DNA from 2 places in the Streptomyces sp. NPDC051738 genome. Region 1 is predicted to be linked to the other one. Evidence: predicted binding sites of a transcription regulator. Region 1 holds the regulator's gene; the other holds the start of a gene.
The links. The regulator HspR, encoded in region 1, represses chaperone genes until heat shock. The targets are predictions, from matches to a motif close to TTGAGNNNNNNNNNCTCAA.
Positions count from the first base shown of each region.

Region 2: the regulator HspR is predicted to act here: its motif matches at 3,177-3,195, upstream of dnaK (molecular chaperone DnaK).

Region 1 covers NZ_JBITCM010000001.1:406,346-420,988, forward strand. The annotation lists gene ACIA8X_RS01750 (hypothetical protein) at 1-194, opposite strand, end outside; gene ACIA8X_RS01755 (helix-turn-helix transcriptional regulator) at 574-1,509, shown strand; gene ACIA8X_RS01760 (helix-turn-helix transcriptional regulator) at 1,530-2,519, shown strand; gene ACIA8X_RS01765 (LuxR C-terminal-related transcriptional regulator) at 2,470-3,558, opposite strand; gene ACIA8X_RS01770 (circularly permuted type 2 ATP-grasp protein) at 3,998-5,536, shown strand; gene ACIA8X_RS01775 (alpha-E domain-containing protein) at 5,533-6,465, shown strand; gene ACIA8X_RS01780 (transglutaminase domain-containing protein) at 6,468-7,343, shown strand; gene ACIA8X_RS01785 (sugar ABC transporter substrate-binding protein) at 7,442-8,560, opposite strand; gene ACIA8X_RS01790 (hypothetical protein) at 8,952-9,509, shown strand; gene ACIA8X_RS01795 (fibronectin type III domain-containing protein) at 9,653-11,308, shown strand; gene ACIA8X_RS01800 (heat shock protein transcriptional repressor HspR) at 11,391-11,837, opposite strand; gene dnaJ (molecular chaperone DnaJ) at 11,843-13,024, opposite strand; gene grpE (nucleotide exchange factor GrpE) at 13,070-13,729, opposite strand; gene dnaK (molecular chaperone DnaK) at 13,729-14,643, opposite strand, start outside.
Region 2 covers NZ_JBITCM010000003.1:323,024-337,666, reverse strand. The annotation lists gene ACIA8X_RS09335 (ATP-binding protein) at 1-674, shown strand, start outside; gene ACIA8X_RS09330 (hypothetical protein) at 671-2,488, shown strand; gene ACIA8X_RS09325 (OsmC family protein) at 2,554-2,982, shown strand; gene dnaK (molecular chaperone DnaK) at 3,243-5,129, shown strand; gene narI (respiratory nitrate reductase subunit gamma) at 5,126-5,848, opposite strand; gene narJ (nitrate reductase molybdenum cofactor assembly chaperone) at 5,845-6,339, opposite strand; gene narH (nitrate reductase subunit beta) at 6,339-7,979, opposite strand; gene ACIA8X_RS09300 (nitrate reductase subunit alpha) at 7,979-11,674, opposite strand; gene ACIA8X_RS09295 (SAM-dependent methyltransferase) at 11,778-12,593, opposite strand; gene ACIA8X_RS09290 (helix-turn-helix domain-containing protein) at 12,724-13,587, opposite strand; gene ACIA8X_RS09285 (hypothetical protein) at 13,850-14,275, shown strand; gene ACIA8X_RS09280 (helix-turn-helix domain-containing protein) at 14,257-14,643, opposite strand, start outside.

The DNA of each region.
Region 1 (14,643 bases):
CGCCGCAGACACCGGTAGGCCCGGACGTCCTCCTCCTCGTCCCGCGTGACGACGACCGGCTCACCGAAGACGGTCACCATCAGCGAGTCACCGGGGTGGGGGATCGCGGTGACCAGGTCGATGAAGTGCCAGCCGGAGCGGTAGGCGGTCGCCATTTCTCTACGGAAGGAGCGGTCGTCGGGTGGGGTCGTCATGCCGGCCCCTCGACGCCGTCCCGCGCGGGAGAGCTGGGCCAGGTACTGTCCCCGGCGATCGTCACAGTCGTGCTTGACGACGGCCATGTGCTGTCCGCTCGCGAGTCGCTCTTCGATTCCGAGAGGCCACTCAGGACTCCGAAGGCCATAACGGTGGAGAAGGCGGCGACAAGAATCGAGCGAAGCATTCTGTTCCGCATAGTCGGCTTCGTCCTCACTTGAAGGTCCCCTCTTCCCCCGTCGAGTAAGACGATGGCTCATTCGGGCACATCATGGCCACACGATCGGTGCATCATGTTCCTGCACGTTCAGGACCCTGGGGGGTGGAGATTTGGAAACGAATCAGACTAAAGCGACACATCCCCATGCGTTGACCGAGATGTGCGCCGAAGGTGGCCGTCTCTATGCGAACGCGCTGCGCACGGGGCGTATCGCCCGCGCGGATGTGGAGCCCGCCCCCTGCCTGATGGAGTTCGCCCTCCTGTACCCCGATCCTGATGACGCGAACTGGCTGATCCCCGTTCCCGCGTCGGTCGCCCTGGCTCAGCGGCTCAATCCCATCGAACGGGAGATCACCGAGCACAGGAGGCTGTCGGTCCAGCTGGCCGAGGCCCTTCAGCCGTTCATGGACCTCAGCACCCAGGTGACGGGGAGCACGCACTCGATCACGGTGCTGGAGGGCGGAGAACGGATCAACGCGGCCCTCAATCTGGCCACAGCCCAGTGCCGGACCGAGATGCTCACGATTCAGCCGAGCAATCGCCTCTCGGAGGCCCAACTCATCCAGGGGCTGGAGCGCGACCGGCCGATGATCGAACGGGGCGCGCGGATACGGACCCTCTATCAGCACACCGCGCGGTACAACCCGGAGAAGCTGGCCTACGTGGCCCAGCTCTCCAACGGAAGGGTGGAGTACCGCACGATCGACGAGCTGGTGGAGCGGCTCATCATCTGTGACGAGGCGGTCGCCTTCATCCCCACCCGAGACGACCAGCAGGTGGCCTTGGAGCTCCGTCACCCCGGGCTCATCCGCTACCTGATCAAGGTCTTCGAGTTCATGTGGAACCGCGCGGTCCCGCTGACCGCCGGCGCACCGTACGAAACGGCCCCCGACGGCATCACCGACATCCAGCACTCCATCGCCAAGCTTCTCGTGGAGGGGCACGTCGACGAGGCCATAGCGCGCCGCCTCGGCATGAACGTACGCACCTGCCGAGCCCACATCGCCAAGCTGGCCGCCGCTCTGGGCAGCGGTAGCCGCGCCCAGCTGGGCTATCTCATAGCCCAGTCAGGAATCCTGGAACAGGAGCACTGAATCTCAGGAGAGGATCAGGCGTGACCTCGGACGCGCACAGCCACGGAGCGGACCAGATGTGCGAGCCGGGTCTGCGGCTGTACGCCCAGGCCCTGCGCGAGGGACGCCTGGGAGCCGGGAGCGTGGTCGACGCGCCGTGTCTGATCGACTTCGGCCTGCTCCAGCCCACGGTCGAGGACCTCGACCGGCTGGAACCCGTAGCACCCGCTCTCGCCCTGCACAGGCTGTTGCGCACCTCGGCGGACCGTGTCGCGGACGAACGACGGCGCGGGGAGCGGTTGGCCGAGACCTTCGAACCGCTCATGCGGATGGATGGGCGGACGACGGCACCGGCGGATCCACCCGCCATCTGCATCCGGAACGGCAACGAGCTGATCAACCAGGCCATCGGCGAGGCCATGGCCGACGCCTGCCGGGAACTCCTCGCCATTCAGCCCTACAACGGGCAGAACCCGGCCACCCGCCTCGCCGCTTCTCTGGACCGCGATCAGGCCATGCTCGACCGGGGCGGCCGTATCCGCACCCTCTACCAGCACACGCAGCGCCATTCCGCCGCCATCATGGGCCGCTACGAGCAGCTCACGGGCGACGCCGAGGCCCGCACGCTCGACGAGGTCACCGACCGGCTCATAGTCATCGACCGGAAGGTCGCCTTCATCCCTGTCAACGTCGCCGACTCCGCCGCCCTGGAAGTCCGGCATCCGGCCCTGGTCGCGTACTTCGCGACCACCTTCGACCGCCTCTGGCGCCTCGCGACCCCCATGTACCCGGAAGCCGTCCAGCAACCCAGCCTCAACGGCGTCACCCCCCGCCAGCACGCCATAGCCGCCCTCCTCGTCGAGGGCCACACCGACTCCGTCATAGCCGACCGCCTAGGCATGAACGTCCGCACCGCCCGCGTCCACATCGCCAAGCTCGCGGCGACCCTGGGCAGCGAGAGCCGGGCCCAACTCGGCTATCTCATCGGCCAGTCGGGGATCCTTGACCAGGGACCCCGGGAGTCCCGGTAGCCCCCGGCGCTGCGGACACCCCGGCCACGCTGATCACCGCGGCCTCGGACGACGACGTCCGTGGACGGTCCAGCCCCACCTGCGCGATCCGCACCCCGAGCTGCGTCCGGTTCGCCGCCCCCAGCGTCTCCGACAGCCGCGCGATGTGCGCCCGGCAGGTCCGCACGCTTATCCCCAGCCGCTCCGCGATCACCGCGTCCTGGTGGCCCTCGGCGAGCAGCGCGGCGATGGACTGTTCGCGGTGGGAGATGCCCTCGATGCCGGTGTCGGGGAGGGGCGCCGTCAGCGGGATCGCCAGCCGCCACAGGCGCTCGAACACCGTCAGCAGGTAGTTCACCAGCGCCGGATGCCGCAGCTCCAACGCCATCGTGCGGTCCGTGTTCGCCGGGATGAAGGCAACCGTGCGGTCGAAGAGGATCAGCCGGTCGATGACCTCGTCCAGCGTGCGGGCCTCGACCGCATCGCCCATCAGCTCAAGGTAGTTGAGCAGGCCCTGGCCGTGCCGGGCCACATGCGTGTACAGGTCGCGCATCCGCACGCCCCGCCCGCGCAGCGCCAGCGCCCGGTGCAGGCCCTCCGTCAGCTCGTGCTCGGGTCGGATGCCGCCGGGCTGCACGGTCAGCACCTGAGTCGTGCACGCCTCCGTCGCCGCGTCCAGGGCCGCCTGGATGCGGGAGGGGCCGTCCAGCACACGGATCGCCGTGCCCTCCGCGCCGGACGCCTGCGGCGGCTGGGGACCGAGCCCGGCGTACCACTCGAAGGCCGCCACCGCCGAGCCCACCCGTCGCTGGCTCGCGCTGACCTCGTCGTACACCCCGCGCAGCAGCCGCGTCATGACCTCCTGCGGGGACGTCGGGACCAGCCAGTCCATGTCGTCGGGGTCGGGGTGCAGCAGCGCCAGCTCCAGCAGGCAGGGCACCTGCTCCGCGTCCCGGCGCGGCACCCGGCCACGCCGTATGGCCCGGGAATACACGCGATCCCCGGCGTCGCACAGCCGGTCGGCACCGTGTGGATGCCCCTCCGTCCCGTGCCCGGCCATCGCCCATCCACCCCCGGTTCTCGCCTCTCTCGCCGGCCCGCCGCTCCGGTGCGCGGTGCCGGCACCCCTGCCGGGGCGCCTCTACAGGGCGTGGCCCTGGTCTAGGGGACCGCCGTGCACAGCCCACGGGCCTACGGTTCGCTCGCGCTTCCGCAGCGCAACTATGCGCGGACCGGCCGTGCTCCGCAACACGGCTTGCGCCGGGACGGGCGCCGTAAACCACCGGTACGCCCCGCTATCTCCGGGCCTCCGCCGGTCGAGTTGCAACAAGCTGATGGTCTCTTCCCAGCCTTTGCGGTGTGCGCAGCAAAGCCGCCGCCGTTCACCCCCGGCGGTGAAGCCGACCGCTCCCGGCGACCCGGACGCCTCCCCTCCGCGTGCCACCTCCCGGAAATCCCCCAGAGATCACCGTGTTACACCCCGCACTTAACGTCAGGCCATGGCGGACATATTTGACGCGTACGCGTTGGCCGACGCGTGGGACGAGATGTTTGAGCGGCCGGGTGAGGTCAGGACCGCCTATGAGCCGGTGCTGGCTGCGCTTCAGCCGATCGAGCCGAGTGAACTCAGGTTCCGGGCCGACCAGATGGCCCGGGCGTTCACCGACCGGGGCGTGACCTACGCCTTCGCGGGCGAGGAGCGGCCCTGGCCGCTGGACCTCGTGCCCCGCATCCTCGACGCCCTCGAATGGGATCTCATACAACGCGGGGTGAGCCAACGGGTCAGGGCCCTGGAGGCCTACCTCGCCGACGCCTACGGGCACGCCCGCGCCTTCGAGGACGGCGTCGTGCCCTGGCGGCTGCTGCTCAACTCCCCGCACTTCCACAGAGCCGCCCACGGGATCGAACCACCGGGCGGGGTCCGCATCCATGTCGCCGGCATCGACCTCGTCCGGGACGAGGCCGGGGACTTCCGGGTGCTGGAGGACAACGTCCGCGTGCCCAGCGGGGTTTCGTACGTCATCGAGAACCGGCGCGCCATGACCCGGATCTTCCCCTCCCTCTTCGCCGAGCAGCACGTCCTGCCCGTCGACGGGTACACGCAGAAACTGCTCGCCGCCCTGCGTGCGGCCGCTCCCGACGGCATCGAGGACCCGCGCGTGGTCGTCCTGACCCCCGGGCCCAGCAACGCCGCCTACTTCGAACACGCCCTGCTGGCCCGGCTGATGGGCGTGCAGCTCGTCGAGGGGCACGACCTCGTCTGCCGCGGCAACCGGGTCTGGATGCGGACGACGCGCGGCGAGGTGCCCGTCCACGTCGTATACCGGCGGCTGGACGACGACTTCCTCGACCCCCTCCACTTCCGCCCCGACTCGGTGATCGGCTGCCCGGGCGTCATGGGCGCGGCCATGGCGGGCAACGTCACACTCGCGAACGCCGTGGGCAACGGCATCGCCGACGACAAGCTCCTCTACACCTACGTACCGGACCTCATCCGGTACTACCTCGGCGAGGAACCGATCCTCCCCAACGTCGAGTCCTACCGGCCCGACGAGCCAGGCCAGTTGGAGGCCGTCCTCGACCAGATCGAGCAGCTCGTCGTCAAGCCCGTCGACGGCGCCGGCGGGCAGGGCATCGTGATCGGCCCCAAGGCCGATCGGGACACCATCGAACGCACTCGCAAAGCCGTCATCGACGATCCGCGCGGCTTCATCGCCCAGCGGCCGGTCGCCCTGTCCACCTCCCCCACCCTCTCGGGCGAGCGGATGGCACCGCGCCACATCGACCTGCGGCCCTTCGCCGTCAACGACGGCAACGATGTCTGGGTGCTGCCCGGCGGCCTCACCCGGGTCGCTCTCCAGGAGGGCAACCTCATCGTCAACTCCAGTCAGGGCGGCGGCTCCAAGGACACCTGGGTGCTCGCGGAGGGCCCGGCGGAACGACCGGCGGCGCCGGCAGCCGTACTGCCCGACGTCGCCCCGCGTCAGCTCGGACCCGACGGCACCCCCACCGTCGTACAGGAAGGGGCGCAGCAGTGAACGACGTGATCCTCTCCCGCATCGCCGAGGCGCTGACCTGGACCGGGCGGTATGTCGAGCGCGCCGACGCCACGGGCCGCATCCTCGACGCCTATCTGCACCGCATGCTGGAGGACCCCTGGCGCGACGAGGACGTGGCCTGCCGGTCGCTGTACGCGATCCTCGGCATGGACGCGGGCGGCGAGCCCGTGGACATGCAGCAGGTGCTCGACCAGCTGGCCTTCGACGCCCGCTCCACCGGCTCCATCGAGGGCGCGCTGGGCGCCGCCCGGCTGAACGCGCGCAGTGCCCGCGAGGCCGTCTCGTCGGAGATGTGGGAGTGCCTGAACTCCACCTGGCACGCGCTGGCCGACCAGCGACTGGCCGCGAGGCGCACGGGGCCGTACGCCTATCTGGAGCTGGTGCGCAGGCGCGCGGCGCTGTTCTTCGGTCTTGCCGACTCGACCATGAGCCGGGACGACAGCTGGCGTTTCGTCGTGCTGGGCCGCAGCCTTGAGCGGGTGGACATGACCGTACGGCTGCTGTCGGTGCGGGTGCTGGACGCCGCCCACGCGCCCGACTGGCCGACCCTGCTGAGCGCGTCCGGCGCGGACGAGGCGTACGCGCGCGTGTACGGCGGTTTCGGCGACACCCCGCGCGTCGCCGAGTTCCTCCTCCTCGACCGCGAGTTCCCGCGCTCGGCACTGCACGCCCTGACCACGGCCGAGGAGTGCCTCACCGCGCTGGGCCGCCCCCGCCAGGACCCCGCGCGCCGCCCGATCGGCCGGATGCGCACCCGCCTCGAATACCTGGACACGCACGCCCTGGAGGAGCAACTGCCCGCACTGCTGAGGGACTTGCAGCAGGCGTGCATGGCCTCGATGGACGCCGTGGCCGACCGGTTCTTCCCGTACCAGGGGCCCGTCGAGTGGGCCCAGGAAGGAGCGTGACCATGACCACGGCTCCCCTGACCGCGGACCCCACCGCGTCGCGCCGCCTCCGTATCAAGCACGTCACGCGTGTCCCGTACGCCCAGCCCGCCGCGTCCTCGCACAACGAGGTCCGCATGACCCCGCTGACGCTGCCCAGCCAGACCACCCTGGACGCCCGGGTCACCATCAGCCCGGCGGCGACCACCTGGGCGTACTGGGACTACTGGGGCACCCAGGTCACCGGCTTCGACCTGATGGACCCGCACGCCGACCTCACCATCACCGCCTCCAGCCTGGTCGAGACCCATCCGCCGGGCCCGCTCCCCGAGGCGCCCGGGTGGGCGGAGGTGGCCGAACGGACGGCGAACTCCCGCCTGTTGGAGTTCGCGGACACTACGGCGCGTACGACGGTCCCGGACGGGCTGATCGCCAAGGCGCGGGAGGCGGCGGCCGGCCTCGACCCGCACGGGACGGCGGTCGCCGTGTCGTCGCTGGTCGCGGACCGGGTGTCGTATCTGCCCGGCGCGACGGGGGTGAACACCTCCGCCGCAGAGGCCTGGGAGCAGGGCGCGGGTGTCTGCCAGGACATCGCCCACGTCACCATCGCCCTGCTGCGCGGGCTGGGGCTGCCGACGCGGTACGTCTCCGGCTATCTGCACCCCGAGCGGGAGGCGGAACCGCACCGTCCGGTGGCCGGGCAGAGCCACGCCTGGATCGAGTACTGGGCGGGCGACTGGTGCGGCTACGACCCCACGAACCGGACCCGGGCCGACGAGTCCCATGTGGTGGTGGGCCGGGGGCGCGACTACGACGACGTCACGCCGCACAAGGGCATCTACCGGGGTGTACCGGGTGGTCCGCCGGAGGTGACGGTGGAGTTCACGCGGGTGGTGTGAACGGGCAGAAGCAGGGGCCCGTCGGAAGACCGACGGGCCCCTTCCTGAAGCCGTAATCAGACAGACGGGCCCCTGCCTGAGGCCGTGTCCGCCGAGCGCTACTTGCTGAGCCCGATCGCCGCGCAGCCGGCCTTGTACTCGGCCGTGCAGATCTCGGACAGCTCGTAGATCCCGTCGGCGAGGACGGTCTTCTTGATGTTGTCCCTGGTCAGCGCGACCACGGGGACCAGCAGGGACGGGATGTCCTTGTCGGTCGGGCTGTCGACCCGGTCCTGGGTGAGGGAGTCGAACTGGATGTCCTTGCCCTGGACCTTGGCCACGGCCATCTGCGCGGCGCTCTCGGCCTCCTGCGGGTACGACTTGTACACGCTCATGAACTGCTCGCCGCTCACGATCCGCTGGACGCCGTCCAGTTCGGCGTCCTGCCCGGTGATCGGCGGCAGCTCGGACACGCCCGCGGCCTCCAGGGCCTTGATGACGCCGGCGGCCATGCCGTCGTTGGCGGAGTAGACGCCCTTGATGTTGTTCACGCCGATCGCCTTGATCGCCTCGGCCATGTTGGCCTGGGCGTTCTCCGGCTTCCAGTCCTTGGTGTCGTACGACTTGGCGATGTCCACCGTGCCGTTGAGCTCGGAGAGGGCGCCCGCCTTGAACTGCTTGGCGTTCGGGTCGGTGGGCGAGCCGTTCATCATGACGATCTTGTCGGAGGAGTCGACCTCCCCCATGGCCTCAAGCAGCGTGCGCGCCTGGACCTCGCCGACCAGTTCGTTGTCGAAGGACACGTAGGCGTCGATGGGGCCCTCGGCCAGGCGGTCGTAGGCGATGACCGGGATGCCGGCGTCCTTGGCCTTCTGCACGCCGTCGGCGATGGCGTGCGAGTCGACGGCGTCCAGCAGGATCACGTCGACCTGGTCGTCGATCATCTGCTGCAGCTGGTCCGCCTGCTTGGACGCGTCCGCGTCCGCGTTCTGGTAGTCGACCCTGCCCTGCTTGTCGGTGAGCTCCAGGACCTTGTTCCTGATGATGGGGAAGTCGAACTTGTCGTAGCGCGTGTTCGCCGTCTCCGGCAGCAGCAGCCCCACGGTGACGTCGTTCCCCTTGGTCGGGCTCGCCTCGCTGCTGTCCCCGGTGACGCCCAGAGCCCCGCACGCGGCCAGCGAGAGGGTCATCGTGGATGCGGCGGCCACGGCGGTGGCGGTACGACGCAGGGGGCGCATGGGACGCATAGAGGAGCTCACTTCTGGTGCCTTCGGGACACGGACGCGCCATTGCGCCCAGGTGTCTGAAAAGCCAACGCGTCGTCGCCCCTCAGCGTCAAGCGGAATCACTTAACGAGTGCGCAACGCCACGCTCCGCTGAGCATGTGAAGACATGACGGACTGCCTCCAAACGCCCATTACACCCCCTCCACCGAACCTTGGTCGACGAGTCGACCAAGATCAGCACAAGCACTCCATTCCACGCGAGTCGCAGTCGGGGCACGTGCGCGACACCGTCCGGCTCTCGATCAGAGGACCGAACGAACCCGGCCAGCCGCACGGCCCGCCGAACCGGCGGCCGCGTGCGCGACCATGATCAGCACGAGGCGATACAGCGAAGGAAGACCTGATGCCCAAGAACCCGGCACCCGCGACCACGGACCGGCACGACGAGCACGAGGACGAGCACGAGCACGAGGACGACCGGTTCGGCGCGATAGCGGTCCGGCTCGACACCGGGCTGGGCGAGGTCATCGTCGAGGGCGAGTCGGTGCCCCGGATCGAACTGCGCCGCGCGGAAGGGGCCGAGGCCGAGGAGCACGTCCCGGTCGGCACCCGGGACGGGAGCCGGCTCACGCTGACCGTGGACGGCGAGGAGGTCGTCCTCGCCCCCGCCAAGGGTCGGCTGAGCCGTCGCTCGTACCGCGTCGACGTCCGCCACGAGGGCCGCGTCTGGCGCCTGGTGCCGGACTCCGTCCCGGGCAGCCGCCTGCTGCGGGACGGGCGGCACATCGGCGACTTCTCCTCGGACGGCGACGGACGCGTGCTCGCCGAGTGGCGCGAGGACGCCGAGCCGGAGCCCCTGGACGCGGCCCTCGGCTACGCGCTCGCCGCCGCTTTCGGCACGGGCGCCCGGCCCTGGTGGATGATCGCGACGGAGATGGCCGGCGACATGATCCCCGGCTGACGTCCCGCCCAGTGGCCGTCGTACAACCCATGGCCGCACAACCCATGGCCGTACAGCCAATGGTCGTACAACCAATTCCGGCCCCGGCGAGTCCTGTTCGGCGACGGTGATGATCACCGTCGCCGAACAGACCGAAGGACCCGATGAACCCAGCCAGACGCACGACCGCCGCGACCGCGGCGACGGTCGTGCTCGTGACCGCGGGCGGCCTCCTCACGGCCACCGTCGCGCCCGCCTCCGCCGCAGTGACCTGCGCATCGCCCGTCTTCAAGCGGCAGTTCTTCGCGAACACCACCCTTTCGGGCACCGCCAAGAAGACCGACTGCGACACCGCCATCGACCAGAACTGGGGCACCGGCGCCCCGGCCTCGGGCCTCCCGAAGGACAGGTTCTCCGTCCGCTGGACCCTGACCCGCGACTTCGGCTCCGGCGGACCCTTCTCCTTCTCCGCCTCCGCCCAGGACGGCATCCGCGTCTACCTGGACGGCAAGCTCAGGATCGACCTCTGGAAGAACGTGTCCACGACGGTCAGGAAGACCGTCAACGTCACGATCCCGGCCGACAAGCACACCCTCCGCGTCGACTTCGCCCACTGGACCGGCACGGCGAACGTCAAGTTCGGCTACACGCCGCGCACCTCCGCCGCCGTCGACAAGGTCAAGCCCCTTGCCCCGACGGCGCCTTCGGTGTCGTACGACGCGGCGACCGGCAAGGCGAAGGCGACCTGGGCGAAGAACAAGGAGATGGACCTCGCGGGGTACCGCGTCTACCGGCGGCTGAAGGGCACGCCGTTCGGCAGCACACCGCTCGCGACGACCACCTCCACGACGTACACGGACGCCACCCTGCCGGTGACCGGCGCGACGTACTACTACCAGGTACGCGCCTACGACAAGGCCGGCAACGAGTCGACGGGCACGGCGGAGAAGGCCGTCACCACCGTCGACCGCACCGCCCCGGGCCAGGTCACCGGCCTCACGGCGACGGGCACCACCGCGGGCAACACGCTCACCTGGCAGCCCTCTTCCGCACCGGACGTCCACCACTACGAGGTGTGGGGCGCGCCCGACGGGCAGCAGGACCCGGACGGGCCCGAGACGCTGCTCGGCACGTCCTACACGGACTTCACCGCCGCGACAGGGACCGCCTACACGTACCGGGTGCACGCGGTCGACGGCGCCATGAACGTCTCCCCGGTCTCCGCCCCGGTGACGGTCACGCGGCCCGAGCCCAGCGGCACACCCGCCCCGACCGGGCTCACCGCTGTCCGCCACGACGACCGGACCGAGCTCCACTGGGACGCGGCCGAGGGCTCCGGCCAGTTCCGCGTCTACCGCCGCACCGACGGCGCCTGGACCGCCCTCGGCACCACGCTCGGCAACGGCTGGGACGACCGCGGCGCTCCGGCGGGCAAGGCGTTCTACTACGTCGCCGCCGTGGACGGCACGGCTGCCGAGTCGGCGCCCTCCGACCAGCTCACCGTCGACCGGCTCACCCCCGCCACCGCGACCGGCCCGGCCGCGCCGCGGCTGACGCTGGTCTCGACGGGGATTCCCGCGCGGGCCGCCATCCAGGTCACCGCCAAGGCCGGCCCGGGCGACGAAGGACGGGTGCTGAAGGGGTACTCCTGGGAGATCGACGGCGCCTGCGGATCCAGCGGCACCCAACTGTCGACGACGGGTGCCCTCTCCTGGACGCCGCCCTACAACGGCCCGTGCATGGTCACCGTGTACGCCGTGGACGCCTACGGGCGTCAGGGTGCCCAGAGCTCCTCGCTGGAGTTCTTCGTCGGCCGCTGACCGACGTCGGCATCCGACCGGCACATGAAGCGGGGCCCGGAGGTTCGGTCGAACCTCCGGGCCCCGTCACGTGTACGGCTGTCTAGTCCTTGGCCTTCTTCGGCCGCCAGACCACCAACGCGCTGGTCTGCTGGACCTCCTGATACGGCACCAGATCACGGCGGTACGACGCGTGCACCGCCGCCTCACGCTGCTGCATCGCCGCCGCCGCGCCGTCCAGGGCGCCCTGCAGTTCCGCGACCCGGGACTGCAGCGCGGCGACCTGGTTCTCCAGTTCGATGATGCGCTTGATGCCGGCCAGGTTGATGCCCTCGTCCTGCGACAACTGCTGGACGGTACGCAGCAGTTCGATGTCGCGGGCCGAGTAGCGCCGGCCCCGGCCGGCGGTGCGGTCCGGGGACACCAGGCCCAGACGGTCGTACTGACGCAGCGTCTGCGGGTGCAGCCCGGAGAGCTGGGCCGCCACCGAGATGACGTAGACCGGGGTCTCCTCGGTCAGTTCATACGGGTTGCGTCGACGACCGTCCATCTGACTCATGCTCCCTTCGCGGCCTGGAACAGCTCCGCCCGCGGGTCCTCGTCCGCGGTCGCCTCGCGATACGCCTCCAGTGCGTCACGAGCCTTCCCCGTCAGGTCCTTCGGAACACTCACCTCGACGGTGACCAGGAGGTCGCCGCGGGTGCCGTCCTTGCGGACCGCGCCCTTGCCCCGCGCCCGCATCGTACGGCCGTTGGGCGTGCCGGGCGGCAGTTTCAGGGTGACCGGCGGTCCGCCCAGGGTGGGGACCCTGACCTCGCCGCCGAGCGCCGCCTCCGTGAACGTCACGGGGACGGTGACCGTGAGGTTGTCGTCCTTGCGGCCGAACACCGGGTGCGCGTCGACGTGCACGGTGACGTACAGATCGCCCGCCGGGCCGCCGCGTTCGCCGGGCGCTCCCTTGCCGCGCAGCCGGATGCGCTGGCCGTCCGACACCCCGGCCGGGATGCGGACCTGCATGGTCCGGGACGACTTCGCGCGGCCGCTGCCCTTGCACTCCAGGCACGGGTGCTCGGCCATCAGGCCGCGCCCCTTGCAGTCCGGGCAGGGGTCGGTCAGCGAGAAGCCGCCGCCCGAACCCCGGGCCACCTGGCCGGTGCCGACACAGGTCGGGCACACCCTGGGCGTGCCGTTCTTGTCGCCGGTACCTGCGCAGGCCTTGCAGGGCGACTGCGAGGACATCCGCAGCGGGACCGTCGCTCCCTCGATCGCCTCGGTGAAGCTGAGGGTGACCTCGGTGTCGATGTCCTGGCCGCGCCGGGGCTGGGTGCGGGTACCCGGACCCGTGCCGCCGCGGTTGAACAGGCCCCCGAAGACGTCCCCGATTCCGCCGCCGAAGCCGCCGGAACCCCCTTGGCCCTGGGCGCCGCCTCCGAAGAGGTCGCCCAGGTCGAAGTTGAAGGAGCCGCCCGCGCCGCCCGGCCCCGGGCGGAAGCCGCCGTTGCCGAAGAGGGCGCGAGCCTCGTCGTACTCCTTGCGCTTCTTGGGGTCGCCGAGGACGTCGTTCGCCTCGGAGATCTCCTTGAAGCGCTCCTCCGCCTTGGCGTTGCCCTTGTTGGCGTCCGGGTGGTTCTCGCGGGCGAGCTTGCGGTACGCCTTCTTGATCTCGGCTTCGGTGGCGTCCTTGGGGACGCCGAGGACCTTGTAGAAGTCCTTCTCGATGAAGTCCTTGGTGCTCATCCCCGACGTCCCTCCTCCCTGATCGGGTTTTCCGTCAGTTCAACGTCAGCCCTCGTCCGGGCCACCGTTCTCCTTGTCGTCGCCGGCCGCCTCGGTCGCCTCCTCCGCCTTGACGGTCTGCGCGCCCGGCTGGGGCTCGGCGACGGCCACCCGCGCGGGGCGGATGGTGCGCTCGCCGATGCGATACCCCGGCTGGAGGATCGCGACGCAGGTCGTCTCGGTGACGTCCGGAGCGTAGGAGTGCATCAGGGCCTCGTGGATCGTCGGGTCGAAGGGCTCGCCCTCCTTGCCGAAGGCCTGCAGGCCCATCTTCGCCGCGACGGTCTCCAGCGACTCCGCGACGGACTTGAATCCGCCGACGAGTTCGCCGTGTTCCCGCGCGCGGCCGATGTCGTCGATCACGGGCAGGAGCTCGGTCAGGAGGTTCGCAATGGCGATCTCCTTGACCGTGATCCGGTCCCGCTCCACACGGCGGCGGTAGTTCTGGTACTCGGCCTGGAGCCGCTGGAGGTCCGCCGTGCGCTCACCGAGCGCCGTACGCACCTGATCCAGCTGGGCCACCAGGCCCGCGTCTGCTGCTCCGTCCCCGGCCGGGGCCGCCCCCTCGCCGTTCGGCGGGGTTGCGGCCTTCGACTCGGCGTCGTCAGGGGTCGCGCCGGAGGGGACGTCGGGCCTCTCCTCGAAGCCCGGGGTCTCCTCCGTCATTACGCGGCCCCGTCCTTGCGCTCGTCGTCCACGATCTCGGCGTCGACGACGTCGTCGTCAGCGGCCTTGCCACCCGGGGCGGCGCCCTCCGGACCACCGGCGGCACCCTCCGGACCGGCAGCGGCCTGGGCGTCGGCGTACATGGCCTGGCCCACCTTCTGCGAGACCGCGGCGACCTTCTCGGTGGCGGTGCGGATCTCGGCGGTGTCCTCGCCCTTGAGCGCGGTCTTCAGCTCCTCGACGGCGGCCTCGACCTCGGTCTTGACCTCACCGGGGACCTTGTCCTCGTTGTCCTTGAGGAACTTCTCCGTCTGGTAGACGAGCTGCTCGCCCTGGTTGCGGGTCTCGGCGGCCTCGCGGCGGGCGTGGTCCTCCTCCGCGTACTTCTCGGCCTCTTCGCGCATCCGGTTGACCTCGTCCTTCGGCAGCGAGGAGCCACCGGTGACGGTCATCTTCTGCTCCTTGCCCGTGCCGAGGTCCTTGGCCGTGACGTGCATGATGCCGTTGGCGTCGATGTCGAAGGCGACCTCGATCTGCGGGACACCGCGCGGGGCCGGCGGCAGACCGGTCAGCTCGAACATCCCGAGCTTCTTGTTGTACGCCGCGATCTCGCGCTCGCCCTGGTAGACCTGGATCTGCACGGACGGCTGGTTGTCCTCGGCCGTCGTGAAGATCTCGGACCGCTTGGTCGGGATCGTGGTGTTGCGCTCGATGAGCTTGGTCATGATGCCGCCCTTGGTCTCGATACCGAGGGACAGCGGGGTCACGTCGAGGAGCAGGACGTCCTTGACCTCACCCTTGAGGACACCGGCCTGCAGGGCGGCGCCGATGGCGACGACCTCGTCCGGGTTGACGCCCTTGTTGGCGTCCTTGCCGCCGGTCAGCTCGCGCACGAGCTCGGCGACGGCGGGCAT
Region 2 (14,643 bases), on a different contig from region 1:
GGAACCGTGCCACCGACAACGCCCTCGCCCGCCCCATCGCGTCCGCGCTGGTCAACCGCCTCACCCACGTCCACCTGGAGGCCTCCGCCAAGGACTGGCTGACCTGGGCCGCGAACAACGGCATCCACCCGTGGATCCTGGACCACCTCACCGACCGCCCCGACCACCTGTGGTCCAAGCCACCGAAGACCGAGGAGCCGTTCTCCACGCCCCGCTCCTGGCACATGCTCTCCGACGCGCTGCACTCCTTCGGCCGTGACCTCGACGAGGAGACGCTGAAGGTACTGGCGCACGGCACGCTGACGCCGACGCACGCCACCGCGTTCTGCGGCTACGTCAAGATCGTGCGCAGCCAGTTCGGCATCGAGGCGATCATCAAGGGCGACGCCCGCTGGCCGCACCGTGTGGAGGACCGCGACCTGCTCTACTACCTCGCCGAGTCCTTCCGCGGGCGCCTGATCAAGGAACTGCCGGTCAGCAAGGACCACATGTCGGCGAGCGGCCGGCAGACCGCGTACCGCGCCAAGTCGCTGCTGGTACAGCTCGCGGAGATCTCCGTCGAGGTCGCCCAGAGCGTCATCGCCTCCGACGCCGACGGCAATCCGGTGCTGCCGTCCTGGTTCCTGGTGGAGGCGGCGCGTGACATGCCCCGGCTGGTGGAGGCGCGCCGATGAGCCGCACCCAGGACAAGGGCAACGGCAAGGGGAAGGGGAAGAAGAAGCGGGACCTCGCGGCGGAGGCCTTCGCCGAGGGGATGGCGCTGGTGAAGGCCAACCCGGCGTTGGCGGCGGTCGAGTTCGCCGTCTGCCGTCTGGAGGACTGCGAGCAGGCACCCCACGACGGCCTCGTCCGCGTCGACTCCGACGGCGACCTGCACGCCCACCCCGATTGCATCGCCGAACCGGCCACCTGGGCCTGGGCCATCGCGCACGCCGTCCTGCACCTGGGCTTCGGTCACGTCCCTTCCAAGAAGGGCAGGCCCGCGCAGCCCGACCGCGCCGAACTCGCCGCCCGCTGCGTCGTCGTCAACCGATTCCTGCTCACCTTCCCGGTCGGGCGGGCCCCGGACCACTTGCCCCTGACCTACCCGGACGGCGACGAGGAGCAGCTCGCCGCGCGCTGGCGGCGCGACGGCATCCCGGCCGCGTACGAGCGCTGCGGCACGGCGGGCGCCGAGCCCGACCTGCTGCTCGTGGAGTGGACGGGATGGTTCGGGTCGCCCCCGGATCACCAACTGGCCTTCGCCACCGCGCTGACCCGCACCGTCTCCACCGCGATGGACATGGCGGGCGGCCGCCGCGACTCCATGGACGGCGAACCGGTCAAGAAGCGGCCCTGGCAGTGGGCGTTGGAGTGGTTCATCACCTCCTACCCCCTGCTCGGCGGCATCGCGGCCGGCATCAAGCTGGTCGCCGACGCCGAACTGGCCCGCGCGCACGGCATCGCCGTCGCCGCGGTCAACGCCGAGGCCGGCGAGATCTACATCAACCCGCTGCGGACGTTCGAAGACGAGGAGTGGCGCTTCATCCTCGCCCACGAGATGCTGCACGCCGCCCTGCGCCACGGCGACCGCTGCGGCACCCGCGACCCCTACCTCTTCAACGTCGCCTGCGACTACGTCATCAACGGCTGGCTGCGCGAGATGCAGGTCGGCGAGATGCCCCAAGGACTGCTGTACGACGCGCAGTTCAGCGGCCTGTCCGCCGAGGAGGTGTACGACCGGATCGTCGGCGACCTGCGCCGGATGCGCCGGCTGGCCACCCTGCGCGGCAAGGGCCTCGGCGATGTGCTGGGCGCCCCGCTCAGCGCGCCCGGCGACTTCGTCGACCTCGACGAGTTCTACCGCCGGGGCCTGTGCCAGGGCCTCGACCTGCACCAGCAGCAGGAGCGCGGCTTCCTGCCCGGCGGCCTGGTCGAGGAGATCCGCGCGCTCAGCCATCCGCCGCTCCCGTGGGACGCCCGACTGGCCCGCTGGTTCGACGAGTTCGTGCCACGCCCTGAGCCGGTGCGGACGTACGCCCGTCCTGCGCGCCGCCAGGCGTCGACCCCCGACATCCCGCGCGCGGGCCGCTACTTCCCGCCCGAGGAGATCGCCCGCTGCACCTTCGGCGTCGTCCTGGACACCTCCGGGTCCATGAACCGCGTGCTCCTCGGCAAGGCGCTCGGCGCCATCGCCTCCTACGCCGAAGCCCGGGACGTACCGGCGGCGCGGGTGGTGTTCTGCGACGCGGGGCCGCACGACGCGGGGTATGTGCCGGTGACGGACATCGCCGGGCGGGTGCGGGTGCACGGCCGGGGCGGTACGGTCCTGCAGCCCGGGATCGACCTCCTCCACCGCGCCGACGACTTCCCGCCGGGCGCGCCCGTCCTGGTCATCACGGACGGCTGGTGCGACGTCCTGCGGGTGCGGCGCGAGCACGCGTACCTGATTCCGCAAGGCCGTCGCCTGCCGTTCACCCCGCGTGGGCCGGTCTTCCGCGTGAGTTGAGCCGGAGTGTGATCGGATGGGGACACGGGCCCAGGAGAACGGGCCCCCATCCGAAAGGAAGAATCGTGGCAACCACGCGCTCCGCACACACCGTCTGGGAAGGCAACCTGCTCGAGGGCAACGGTGTCGTCAACTTCGACTCTTCCGGTGCCATCGAGGCGCAGCCGGTGACGTGGGCCTCGCGCTCCCAGGACGCGAACGGCAAGACCAGCCCCGAGGAGCTGATCGCCGCCGCGCACTCCAGCTGCTTCTCCATGGCGCTGTCGCACGCCCTGAACGGTGCCGGTACGCCGCCCACCAAGCTGGTCACCTCGGCGGACGTGAACTTCCAGCCGGGTGAGGGGATCACTGGGATTCACCTCACCGTGGAGGGGACGGTGCCGGGGATCGACGACGAGGCGTTCGTCGCTGCCGCGGAGGACGCCAAGAAGAACTGTCCGGTCAGTCAGGCGCTGACAGGGACGACGATCACGCTGTCGGCGAAGTTGGCGTAGCGGGTCGCCCACGGGGGTGCCGGGAAGGGCTGTGTGGCGTCTGCGGCGCCGTCGTGGCTTGTCGCGCCCACGCGGCGGAGCCGCATATCGACACAGCCCCGCGCCCCTGAAGGGTGGCCCTTCGGACCGACCCTCAGCCGCTGAGCGAGCGCTCAGTCCCCGTTTGGTGACCGTCCGCTTGGTCACCCGTCCCATTGACAAGAACTCACTCAAGTTTTGTGCTGGAGTTCAAAGGGGTGCCCTGGCGGAAGGGGACAACGATGGCACGCGCGGTCGGGATCGATCTCGGGACCACGAACTCGGTGGTCGCCGTCCTGGAGGGCGGCGAACCCACTGTGGTCGCCAACGCGGAGGGGGCCAGGACCACACCGTCGGTCGTCGCCTTCGCCAAGAACGGCGAGGTGCTCGTGGGGGAGGTGGCCAAGCGGCAGGCGGTGACGAACGTCGAGCGCACCGCCCGCTCCATGAAGCGGCACATGGGCGACGGCCCCTGGCGCTTCCCCGATCAGGGCGACATCGACGGCACCCGCTACCGGGCCCAGGAGCTGTCGGCCCGGGTGCTGCAGAAGCTGAAGCGGGACGCCGAGGCCTATCTCGGTGAGGACGTCACCGACGCGGTGATCACTGTCCCTGCCTACTTCGACGACGCCCAGCGGCAGGCCACCAAGGAGGCCGGGGAGATCGCGGGCGTGAAGGTGCTGCGGATCATCAATGAGCCCACGGCCGCCGCCCTCGCCTATGGCCTGGACCGGGGTGAGGAGCAGACCGTGCTGGTCTTCGACCTCGGCGGCGGCACCTTCGACGTCTCCCTGCTGGAGATCGGCGAGGGCGTCATCGAGGTCAAGGCCACCAACGGCGACACGCACCTCGGCGGCGACGACTGGGACCAGCGGGTCGTCGAGTACCTCGTCAAGAAGTTCAAGGGGCAGAACGGCATCGACCTCGGCAACGACAAGATGGCGCTGCAGCGGCTGCGCGAGGGCGCCGAGAAGGCCAAGATCGAGCTGTCCAGCTCCTCCGAGACGACGATCAACCTGCCCTACATCACCGCCTCCGCCGAGGGCCCCCTCCACCTCGACGAGAAGCTCACCCGCGCCCAGTTCCAGGAGCTCACCGCCGATCTCCTCGACCGCTGCAAGACCCCCTTCCACCAGGCGGTCAAGGACGCCGGCATCAAGCTCTCCGCGGTCGACCACGTCATCCTCGTCGGCGGCTCCACGCGGATGCCCGCCGTCACCGACCTCGTGAAGGAACTCACCGGCAAGGACCCGCACAAGGGCGTCAACCCCGACGAGGTCGTGGCCGTCGGCGCCGCCCTCCAGGCCGGTGTCATCCGCGGCGACGTCAAGGACGTCCTGCTGCTCGACGTCACCCCGCTGTCCCTCGGCATCGAGACCAAGGGCGGCATCATGACGAAGCTCATCGAACGCAACACGACCATTCCCACCCGGCGTTCGGAGATCTTCACCACCGCCACCGACAACCAGCCCTCCGTCGGCATCCAGGTCTACCAGGGCGAACGCGAGATCGCCGCGTACAACAAGAAGCTCGGCGTCTTCGACCTCACCGGGCTGCCGCCGGCGCCGCGCGGGGTCCCGCAGATCGAGGTCGCGTTCGACATCGACGCCAACGGCATCATGCACGTCTCCGCCAAGGACCTGGCCACCGGTCGGGAACAGAAGATGACGGTCACCGGCGGCTCGGCCCTCCCCAAGGACGACATCGACCGCATGATGCGGGACGCCGAGCAGTACGCCGAGGAGGACCGCAACCGCCGTGAGGCGGCCGAGACCCGGAACCAGGCCGAACAACTCGTCTACCAGACCGAGAAGTTCCTCCGCGACAACCCCGACAGCGAGGGTAAGGTCCCGGCGGACACGAGGTCGGAGGTCGAGTCGGCGATCGCGGACCTCAAGGAGCAACTGGAGCGGAACGCCGAGACGAACGCCCTGCGCACGGGGATCGAGAAGCTGGCCACGGTCAGCCAGCAGATGGGCCAGGCCATGTACGCGTCCGCCTCGGCCGGTTCAGCGGCCGAGGACCAGAGCGCGCGTACATCCGACACGTCCCACACGTCCGACGAGGAGGGCGTGGTGGACGCCGAGATCGTCGACGACGACAAGGAGCAGAAGGGAGGGGCCGCCTAGGACCCCGCCCGCTCCCAGCCCCGCTTCTCCGGCCGCGGCCCCAACTGCTCGGGGTCGCGGCTGCGGTACACCACATACGGCCGGAACAGGTACTGCACCGGCGCGCTGAACATGTGCACCAGCCGCGTGTACGGCACCAGCGCGATCAGCACCATGCCGATCACCGCGTGCACCTCGTACAGCACCGGCACACCCGCCATACGGTCGATGTCCGGCTGGAGGGTGAACAGGCTGCGGGCCCAGGGAGCGATGGACTGGCGGTAGTCGTAGCCGTCGCCGCCGGCGTGGGCCAGCTTGGCGACCATGCCCATCACGATCGCCGCGAGCAGCACGACGTACATGACCTTGTCGTTGGCGGTCGTCGCCCGGAACACGGGGGCGTTGGTGCGCCGGCGGTAGATCAGCAGTCCGATCCCGCCGACCGCGAGCACGCCGGCCGCCGTGCCGCCGTAGAGGGAGAAGAGGTGGTAGGTGTGCTCGCTCACGCCCGCGGCCTGAGTCCACGACTCGGGGATGAAGAGCCCGACGAGGTGGCCGGCCAGCACGAACAGGATGCCGTAGTGGAAGGCGGGCGAGGCGATGTTCAGCAGCTTCGACTCGTAGACCTGGGAGGAGCGTGTGGTCCAGCCGAACTTGTCGTAGCGGTAACGCCAGACGAGGCCGGCGACGAGCAGGGCGAAGGTGACGTACGGCAGGACGCCCCAGAGGAGTGTGGTCATGAGCGCACCCCCGAGTGTGCGGTCGGCAGTGTGGCGCATACGGCGTCCAGGACGGACGCGTACGGTGTCCCGAAGTCGGTGAGCCGGGAGCGGAGCTGTTCCAGGGCGTCCCGGTGTTCCAGCAGCAGTTCGGTGCTGCCGGTGCGGGCCGCGAACTCCAGGACCGCGGGCAGGAAGTCGGGCAACTCCTCGCAGGTGAACTCCAGGCCGTGCGCGCGGTAGAGGTCCTTGAAGCGGAGCAGCGACATGCCGCGCCGCCGGGTGTCCCCGTCGCTCCACCAGCTCAGGTACAGGCTGTGGCGGTTCCTGAAGTCGAAGACCTCGACGTAGTGCGCGGCGAGGTCCCGCGGGGGCGTGACCGCCGCGTGGTCGGTGAACTCCCGTAGCTGGGGGGCGGCTTCGCGCAGGAGCGGCAGGCGGGCGCGGAAGTCGTCGTCGGGGTAGGTCAGGCAGAGCGCGGCCGCCTGGTAGAGCACCTCGAAGGAGGGCATCAGGCCTCCTCGGTGTCGGTCGTGGGAACTGTGTCGGCCGTGGGAACTGTGTCGGTGGTGCCGTCGGAGGTCTGCCGTCCGCGCAGGGCGTGGAAGTTCTCCACCGACACCAGCGGCAGCATCTTGCGGCCCGAGTCCTGGCCGAAGGGTCCGCTGCCGCCCATGCCGGGCCCGCCGGCGTAGTCGAGGCTGCACCCCTGCGGGAGCGCCGACTCCTCCAGCCGCCGGGCATCCCCGACGGCGGCCGTCGGAATCACATACCGGTCCTCGTACTTGGCGATCGCCAGCAGCCGGTACATCTCCTCGATCTCGAAGGTCCCCATGCCCACGGCGGCCGGCACCGAGGGATCCGGCTCCTCGCCGAGGTTGATCGCCCGCATGTGGGCGCGCATCGCGGCGAGTTTCTCCAGCGAGGACCGCACCGGGCCGATGTCACCGGCCGTGAACAGTTCCGCCAGGTACTCCAGCGGGATGCGCAGGCTGTCGATCGCGCCGAACAGGTTCCCCGCGTCCTCGCCGTCGTGCCCGGTCTCCGACAGCGCGTCCACCACCGGGGAGAGCGGCGGGATGTACCAGACCATCGGCATCGTCCGGTACTCCGGATGCAGCGGGAGCGCCACCCGGTACTTGCTGATCAGCGCGTGCACGGGGGAGCGGCGGGCCGCCTCCAGCCAGTCGTACGGGATGCCCGCCTCCTCGCACGCCCGCCGCACGCCGCTGTCCTCGGGGTCGAGGAAGACATCCAACTGGGCCTGGTACAGGGCCTGTTCGTCCCGGACCGAGGCGGCGGCCGTCACCTTGTCGGCGTCGTACAGCATCACCCCGAGATAGCGCAGCCGGCCCACGCACGTCTCCGAGCAGACCGTCGGCAGGCCGACCTCGACGCGTGGGTAGCACATCGTGCACTTCTCGGCCTTGCCGGTGCTGTGGTTGAAGTAGACCTTCTTGTACGGGCATCCGGTCACGCACATCCGCCAGCCCCGGCACCGGTCCTGGTCGACGAGGACGATGCCGTCCTCCGCCCGCTTGTACATCGCCCCCGACGGGCACGACGCCACGCAGGACGGGTTGAGGCAGTGCTCGCAGATGCGCGGCAGATAGAACATGAAGCTCTGCTCGAACTCGAACCGCACCTTGTCCGAGGCCTGTCTGCGCGCCCGCTCGACCATCGGGTCGAAGTCGCCGTAGGCCGTGGCGCCCGCGAGGTTGTCGTCCCAGTTCGCCGACCACTCGATCTTCATCGGCTTGCCGTCGAGCTGTGAGATCGGCCGGGCCACCGGGTAGTCGTCGCCGAGCGGGGCGTCGGTGAGGTTCTTGTAGTCGTACGTCCAGGGCTCGTAGTAGTCCTTGATCTCCGGGAGTTCGGGGTTGGAGAAGATCCCGGCGAGCTTGCGGAACCGGCCGCCCGCCTTCAGCTTCAGGGCCCCGCGCCGGTTCAGCTCCCAGCCGCCGCGCCAGCGCTCCTGGTCCTCGTAGCGGCGGGGGTAGCCCTGTCCGGGGCGGGTCTCGACGTTGTTGAACCAGACGTACTCCATGCCGCGCCGGTTGGTCCACGCCTGCTTGCACGTGACCGAGCAGGTGTGGCAGCCGATGCACTTGTCGAGGTTCATCACCATCGCGATCTGGGCCATGGGGCGCATCAGTACTCGACCTCCTGGCTGCTGCGGCGGCGGATCACCGTCACCTCGTCGCGCTGATTCCCCGTCGGGCCCAGGTAGTTGAACGCCCAGGAGAGCTGGGCGTACCCGCCGACGAGATGGGACGGCTTGAGGATCAGCCGGGTGAGCGAGTTGTGGATGCCGCCGCGCTTGCCGGTGGTCTCCGACTTCGGGACGGCGACCGTGCGTTCCTGCGCGTGGTGCATGTAGACCGTGCCGGGCGGCATACGGTGCGAGACGACGGCACGGGCGACGACCACGCCGTTGCGGTTGACCGCCTCGATCCAGTCGTTGTCGACGACGCCGATCGCGTCGGCGTCCTGCGGGGACATCCAGATGTTCTGGCCGCCTCGGGAGAGGGCCAGCATGAACAGGTTGTCCTGGTACTCGGAGTGGATGGACCACTTGCTGTGCGGGGTGAGGTAACGGACCGTCACCTCCCGTTGCCCGTCCGGTCCCAGGCGCGGTTCGCCGAACAGCTTGTTCATGTCCAGCGGCGGCCGGTAGACCGGGAGCGCCTCGCCCAGCTCGTGGATCCAGTCGTGGTCGAGGAAGAAGTGCTGGCGGCCGGTGAGGGTGTGCCAGGGCTTGAGGTGCTCGGTGTTGAGGGTGAAGGCCGTGTAGCGCCGGCCGCCCGACTCGCTGCCCGACCACTCCGGCGAGGTGATCACCGGTACCGGCGCGGCCTGCGTGTCCGCGTACGTGATCCGCCTGCCCTCGTGCTCGGCCGCCAGGTGCGCCATCTCCTGCCCGGTCCGGGCCTCAAGGGTGCGGAAACCCTGGGTGGCGAGGCGGCCGTTGGTCGTGCCGGACAGGGCGAGGATGGTGTTCGCCGCCTTCACGGCCGTATCGAGGCAGGGGCGGCCGTCGGGTGTCTCGCCGTTCAGGTGCCGAAGGTCCTCGACCTCCTCGTCCGGCTTCAGGGTGATGCCCTTGGCGGGCAGGCCGAGTTGCTCCACCAGCGGCCCGAGTGCGGCGAACTTGGCGCCGATCGCCGTGTAGTCCCGCTCCACGACGGTCAGGTTCGGCATGGTCCGCCCGGGCACGGGAGCGCATTCCCCCCGCTTCCAGTCCAGGACGACCCCGCCCGGCTGGGCCATCTCGCCCGGGGTGTCGTGCTGGAGCGGCGTCGCCACCAGGTCCTTCCGTACACCGAGATGGTCGACGGCCAGCTCGCTGAGCCGCTCGGCCAGCGCCTTGAACGCGTCGAAGTCGGTGCGGGCCTGCCACGGCGGATCCACGGCCGGGGTGAAGGAGTGGACGAACGGGTGCATGTCCGTGCTGGACAGGTCGTGCTTCTCGTACCAGGTCGCGGCGGGCAGCACGACGTCCGACAGCAGCGTGGACGACGTCTGCCGGAAGTCCAGCGACAGCAGCAGGTCGAGCTTGCCCTCGGGCGCCTCCTCGTGCCAGGTCACCTCACGCGGCCGTACGTCCTCGGGAGCCTCCTCGGCCTGGAGCGACGAGTGCGTGCCCAGCAGATGCCGGGTGAAGTACTCGGCGCCCTTCGCCGACGAGCCCAGCAGGTTGGCCCGCCACAGCGTCAGCACCCGCGGCCAGTTCTCCGGCGCGTCCGGGTCGTCGCAGGCGAACTTCAGGCTGCCCGTGCGCAGTTCGGCCACCGCCCGCGCCACCGGATCGCCGAACACCTCGCCGAGCTCCAGCGGATTGCGGTCGAAGGTCGGGTACGACGGCATCCACCCCGCACGCGCCGACAGCGCGAGGCAGTCAGCCCCCGTCATCCCCCGGAACCGCCCCGAACCGAGCGGCGAGGCGAGCACGTCGGCCGTGAACCGGTCGTAGCGCCACTGGTCGGTGTTGAGGAACCAGTACGCCGTGCCGATCATCTGACGCGGCGGTCGCGACCAGTCCGACGCCGCCGCGAGCGTCGCCCAGCCGGTCACCGGACGGCACTTCTCCTGGCCCACGTAGTGCGCCCAGCCGCCGCCGTTGCGGCCCTGGCAGCCGGTCAGCTGGAGCAGGGCGAGGAAGGCGCGGTAGATCGTCTCGGAGTGGAACCAGTGGTTGGTGCCGGCGCCCATCAGGATCATGCAGCGGCCCTTCGACCGCTCGGCCGTCCGGGCGAACTCCCTCGCAATCCGTGCGCACTTGGCCGCCGGAACGGATGTGTGCGCCGACTGCCAGGCGGGCGTGCCGGGCGCGTCGGCGTCGTCGTACGACACCGGCCAGCGGCCCGGCAGCCCCGGCCGCGCCACCCCGTACTGCGCGAGCAGCAGATCGAAGACCGTCGTCACCAGCGGCCCGCCCGCACCGCCCAGCTTCACCGCCGGAACACCACGCCGTACGACGGCCCCGCGCCCCTGCCCGTGCGTCCCGCCCTCGGTGTCGAAGCGGGGCAGCAGCACCTCGACACCAGCCGAGACCTCACTGCCGTAGATGCTCAACTGGGGCCGGATGTCGCCGAGTTGGAGGTTCCACCGGCCCTTTCCCGACTCGGTCCAGCGGAAGCCGAGGGAGCCGTTCGGGGCGACCGCGCGGCCCGACACCTCGTCCAGCACGACCGTCTTCCACTCGGCGCCCTCGCCCGCCTGCCCCAGGTCCGAGGCGCGCAGGAACTTCGCGGGGACGTGGGCGCCGTCCCGCTCCTCCAGCGTGACCAGGAAGGGCAGGTCGGTGAACTGCCGTACATAGTCCGCGAAGAACGGTGTCTCGCGGTCGACGAAGAACTCCTTGAGGATGACGTGGCCCATCGCGAGGGCCAGCGCGCCGTCCGTGCCGGGGTGCGGGTGCAGCCACTCGTCGGCGAACTTGGCGTTGTCGGCGTAGTCGGGGGCGACGACCACGACCTTCTGGCCCCGGTAGCGGGCCTCCGCCATCCAGTGCGCGTCGGGCGTGCGGGTCACCGGGACGTTCGAGCCCCACATCATCAGATACGCCGCGTCCCACCAGTCGCCCGACTCCGGTACGTCGGTCTGGTCGCCGAAGACCTGCGGGGAGGCGACGGGCAGATCGGCGTACCAGTCGTAGAAGGAGAGCATCGGGGCGCCGATGAGGGAGTGGAAGCGGGCGCCCGCCGCGTGCGACACCATCGACATCGCGGGGATGGGCGAGAAGCCGGCGACGCGGTCGGGGCCGTATGTCTTGATGGTGTGGACGTGGGCCGCGGCGACCAGCTCGACCGCCTCGTCCCAACTCGCCCGCACCAGACCGCCCTTGCCGCGCGCCCGCTGGTAGCGGCGGCGGCGCTCGGGGTCGTTCTGGATGTCCGCCCAGGCCAGGACGGGATCCCCCAGGTGCTGTTTCGCCTCCCGGTACATCTCCAGGAGCACACCGCGGACGTACGGGTAGCGCACCCGGGTGGGGGAGTAGGTGTACCAGGAGAAGGCGGCGCCGCGCGGGCAGCCGCGGGGCTCGTACTCGGGGCGGTCGGGGCCGACGCTCGGATAGTCGGTCTGCTGGGTCTCCCAGGTGATGATGCCGTCCTTGACGTACACCTTCCAGCGGCAGGAGCCCGTGCAGTTCACGCCGTGCGTGGAGTTCACGACCTTGTCGTGGCTCCAACGGTCCCGGTAGAAGGCGTCCGCCTCGCGCCCGCCGGTCAGCGCGACGCTGTGCAGATCGGGCGCGGCCGTGCCCGGCCGGAAGAACCTCCCGGCCTTCAGCAGCGCCGCGCCCGGTTCCGCGGGCGCGGCGGGCGGTATCTGCGTGTCGGTCACAGGCGCTCCCTTGGCTTGCCCTGGTCCCGAACCTAGGGCGGAGCGCGGGAAGGCACCTGTTCACGGCACCCGTACGGGTACCGCCGCACGGCACGCGGGTGGATCAGGGCTTGCGGGCGACCCCCGCGTACACCGGCACGATGCCCTCGGCCTGCGCCGCCACGTCCACCTGCTCCGGACGCCAGCCGTAGACGGGGATGACGCCGGGCCCGAGCAGTTCCAGGCCGTCGAAGAAACGGGAGAACTCGGCCAGGGACCGGGGGTAGAAGGGGGTGCCGCTGCGCCGGAAGTGGTTCGCCGCCTGCTCGATGGCCTCCGGGCTGAGGTCCGGGGTGACCTGGGAGAGGATCACGTAGCTGCCGGGGGCGAGCACGGCGACGTACTTCTTCAGCATGCCGTACACGTCGTCGCCGTCGGGGTCGTCGCCCAAGTAGTGGGTCAGCGCGACGAGCGACAGCGCGACCGGACGGTCGAAGTCCAGGGAGTCGCCGGCCCGGCTCAGCAAGTTGTCGACGTCCCGGACGTCGGCGTGCACGTAGGTGGTGCTGCCCTCCGGGGTGCCGTGCAGCAGGGCCTGCGCGTGCCGCAGCACGATCGGGTCGTTGTCCGCGTACACGACCCTGGCCTCCGGAGCGACGCCCTGCGCCACCTGGTGCAGGTTCGGCTCGGTGGGGATGCCCGTGCCGATGTCCAGGAACTGGCGTATCCCGGCCTCGGCGGCGGTGCGTACGGCCCGCTGCATGAAACGCCGGTTGGCGCGCGCCCCGCGCAGGACCGTGCCGTCCACGGCGAGGATCCTGCGGGCCAGCTCCTCGTCCACCGGGTAGTTGTCCTTGCCTCCCAGCCACCAGTCGTACACCCGGGCCGGATGCGGCCGGCTGGTGTCGATACGGGCGGGTACGGCATCGGATCCGGTCATGCGGTGTGTTCTCCTCGGTCCTTGTCTGCGGTGCTCGTCTGCGGTGCTCATCCGCTGTGCTCGTCCGCTGTGCTCGTCCGCGGTCGTGGACAGGTCGTCGGCCGTGGGCGGAAAGGTTGCCGTACGCCGGTCAGACGGCCTCGCGGCACTCTCGCAGGATCTTCTTCGTGCGCTCGGCCGACGCCGCGGCCGTCGACATGTGGTCCAGGACCTCCAGGTGCGCGGCGACCTCACTGCGGGAGTCGAGATACAGGGCGCCGGTGAGGTACTCCGTGTAGACCATGTCGGGCAGCTCCGGCTCGGCGAAGCGGAACAGGGAGAAGGGCGCGTACGTCCCCGGGTGCGGGCCGGAGGCGAACTCGGCGATCTGCAGCGTGACGCGGTCGCGCTCGGCGAACTCCAGGAGCTTGTCCAGCTGTTCGCGCATCACCTCGCCGTCGGCGCTCACCGGGCGCCGCAGCACCGTCTCGTCCATGATCACCCACAGGTGCGGCGGGTCGGGGCGCTCCAGCAGCCGCTGCCGCTCCATGCGCAGCGACACATGCCGCTCCATGGTCTCCGGCCCCGCCTGCCCGATCGTCCCGGCCTCCATCACGGCACGCGCGTAGCCCTCGCTCTGCAGCAGGCCGGGCACGAAGTGCGGCTCGTAGGAGCGGATGATGCGGGCGGCGCCCTCCAGGCTCACGTACAGGCTGAACCAGTCCGGCAGCACGTCGTGGAACCGCTGCCACCAGCCCGGCTGGTTGGCCTCCTCGGCCAGGGCGACGAAGGCCGCCGCCTCGTCCTCCGGTACGCCGTACGTCTCCAGCAGGACCTGGACGTACGGGATCTTCAGCGCGACCTCGGCCGTCTCCATCCGGCGTACGGTCGCCGCGGCAACGTGCAGCACGCGGGCTGCCTCGTCGCGTCCCAGCCCGGCTGACTCGCGCAGCTCCTGGAGGCGCTTGCCGAGCACCACCTGGCCCACGGTGGGAGCGGGTCGCCGCTCACTCACGCCACGCCTCCCCTACGCGCCGAAAGTACGGGCGCCATGTTACGGGGAAGCGGTGGGGTGGTCACTGTTGTGTGCCGGGTGCAGGTTCGTGGGGGCTGGTCGCGCAGTTCCCCGCGCCCCTGGGGGGTGTCATTACCCGGCAGGTAATCGACCCCTTTGCCCGGTCGCGAGAACGTTGAGTCACCGGGTTCCGGGGCGGCGCACTCCGTCTCGGGATCCGGCCTCGCCGCCTCAACTCGACCTCGACGGAGGGTGATTCACCATGTCCGCCACCTCGCTCGCCGCTCTCGCCCGGACCTCCGACCCGCACACCGTGCTGCGCCGCTTTCTGGCCCTGGACGCGGTGGTGACCGGGGCGAACGGGCTTGCCTACCTTGCTGTTTCCGGGCCGCTCGGCCGCTTCCTCGGTGTCGACTCCACGCTGCTGCTCGCGCTCGGCGCCTTCCTCACCGTGTACGCGGCCGCCGTCGGCCTGCTCGCCTCCCGTGCCCGCCCCGCCGTGTTCCCTGTGCGGGCCGTGATCGAGGCCAACCTCGCCTGGACCGTGCTGAGTCTGGTCGGCCTCGCGGTGTGGCTGTCGCCGAGCACGGCCGGTGCGGTGTGGACCGTGCTCCAGGCGCTCACCGTCGCAGGGTTCGCCGGGTTGCAGTACGCGGCGCTGAAAGCACGTCAGGGCAGCAGCGACTGAAGGTACTTGACCGTCGCGGGGTCGGCCGGGAGGAGCGTCTCGATGGCCAGCTCGGCGACGGTCACGTCCATGGGGGTGTTGAAGGTGGAGATGGAGGAGATGAAGGACAGGACGCGGCCCTCGTGCTCGATCTGCATCGGCAGCGCGAAGTAGGGGACGGGCTCGGCCGGTTCGGGGCCGGGCGTCTCCTCCGGGACCGGGTACGCCGCCACCTCCTCGTACAGTCGGCGCAGCGGCTCGGAGCGGCGCAGCGCGATCTGGCGGTCCATCTGGGCGAGCAGATGCCCGCGCCACTCGCGCAGGTTGCGGATGCGCGGCGCGAGGCCCTCCGGGTGCAGGGTCAGACGCATCGCGTTCAGCGGGGGCGT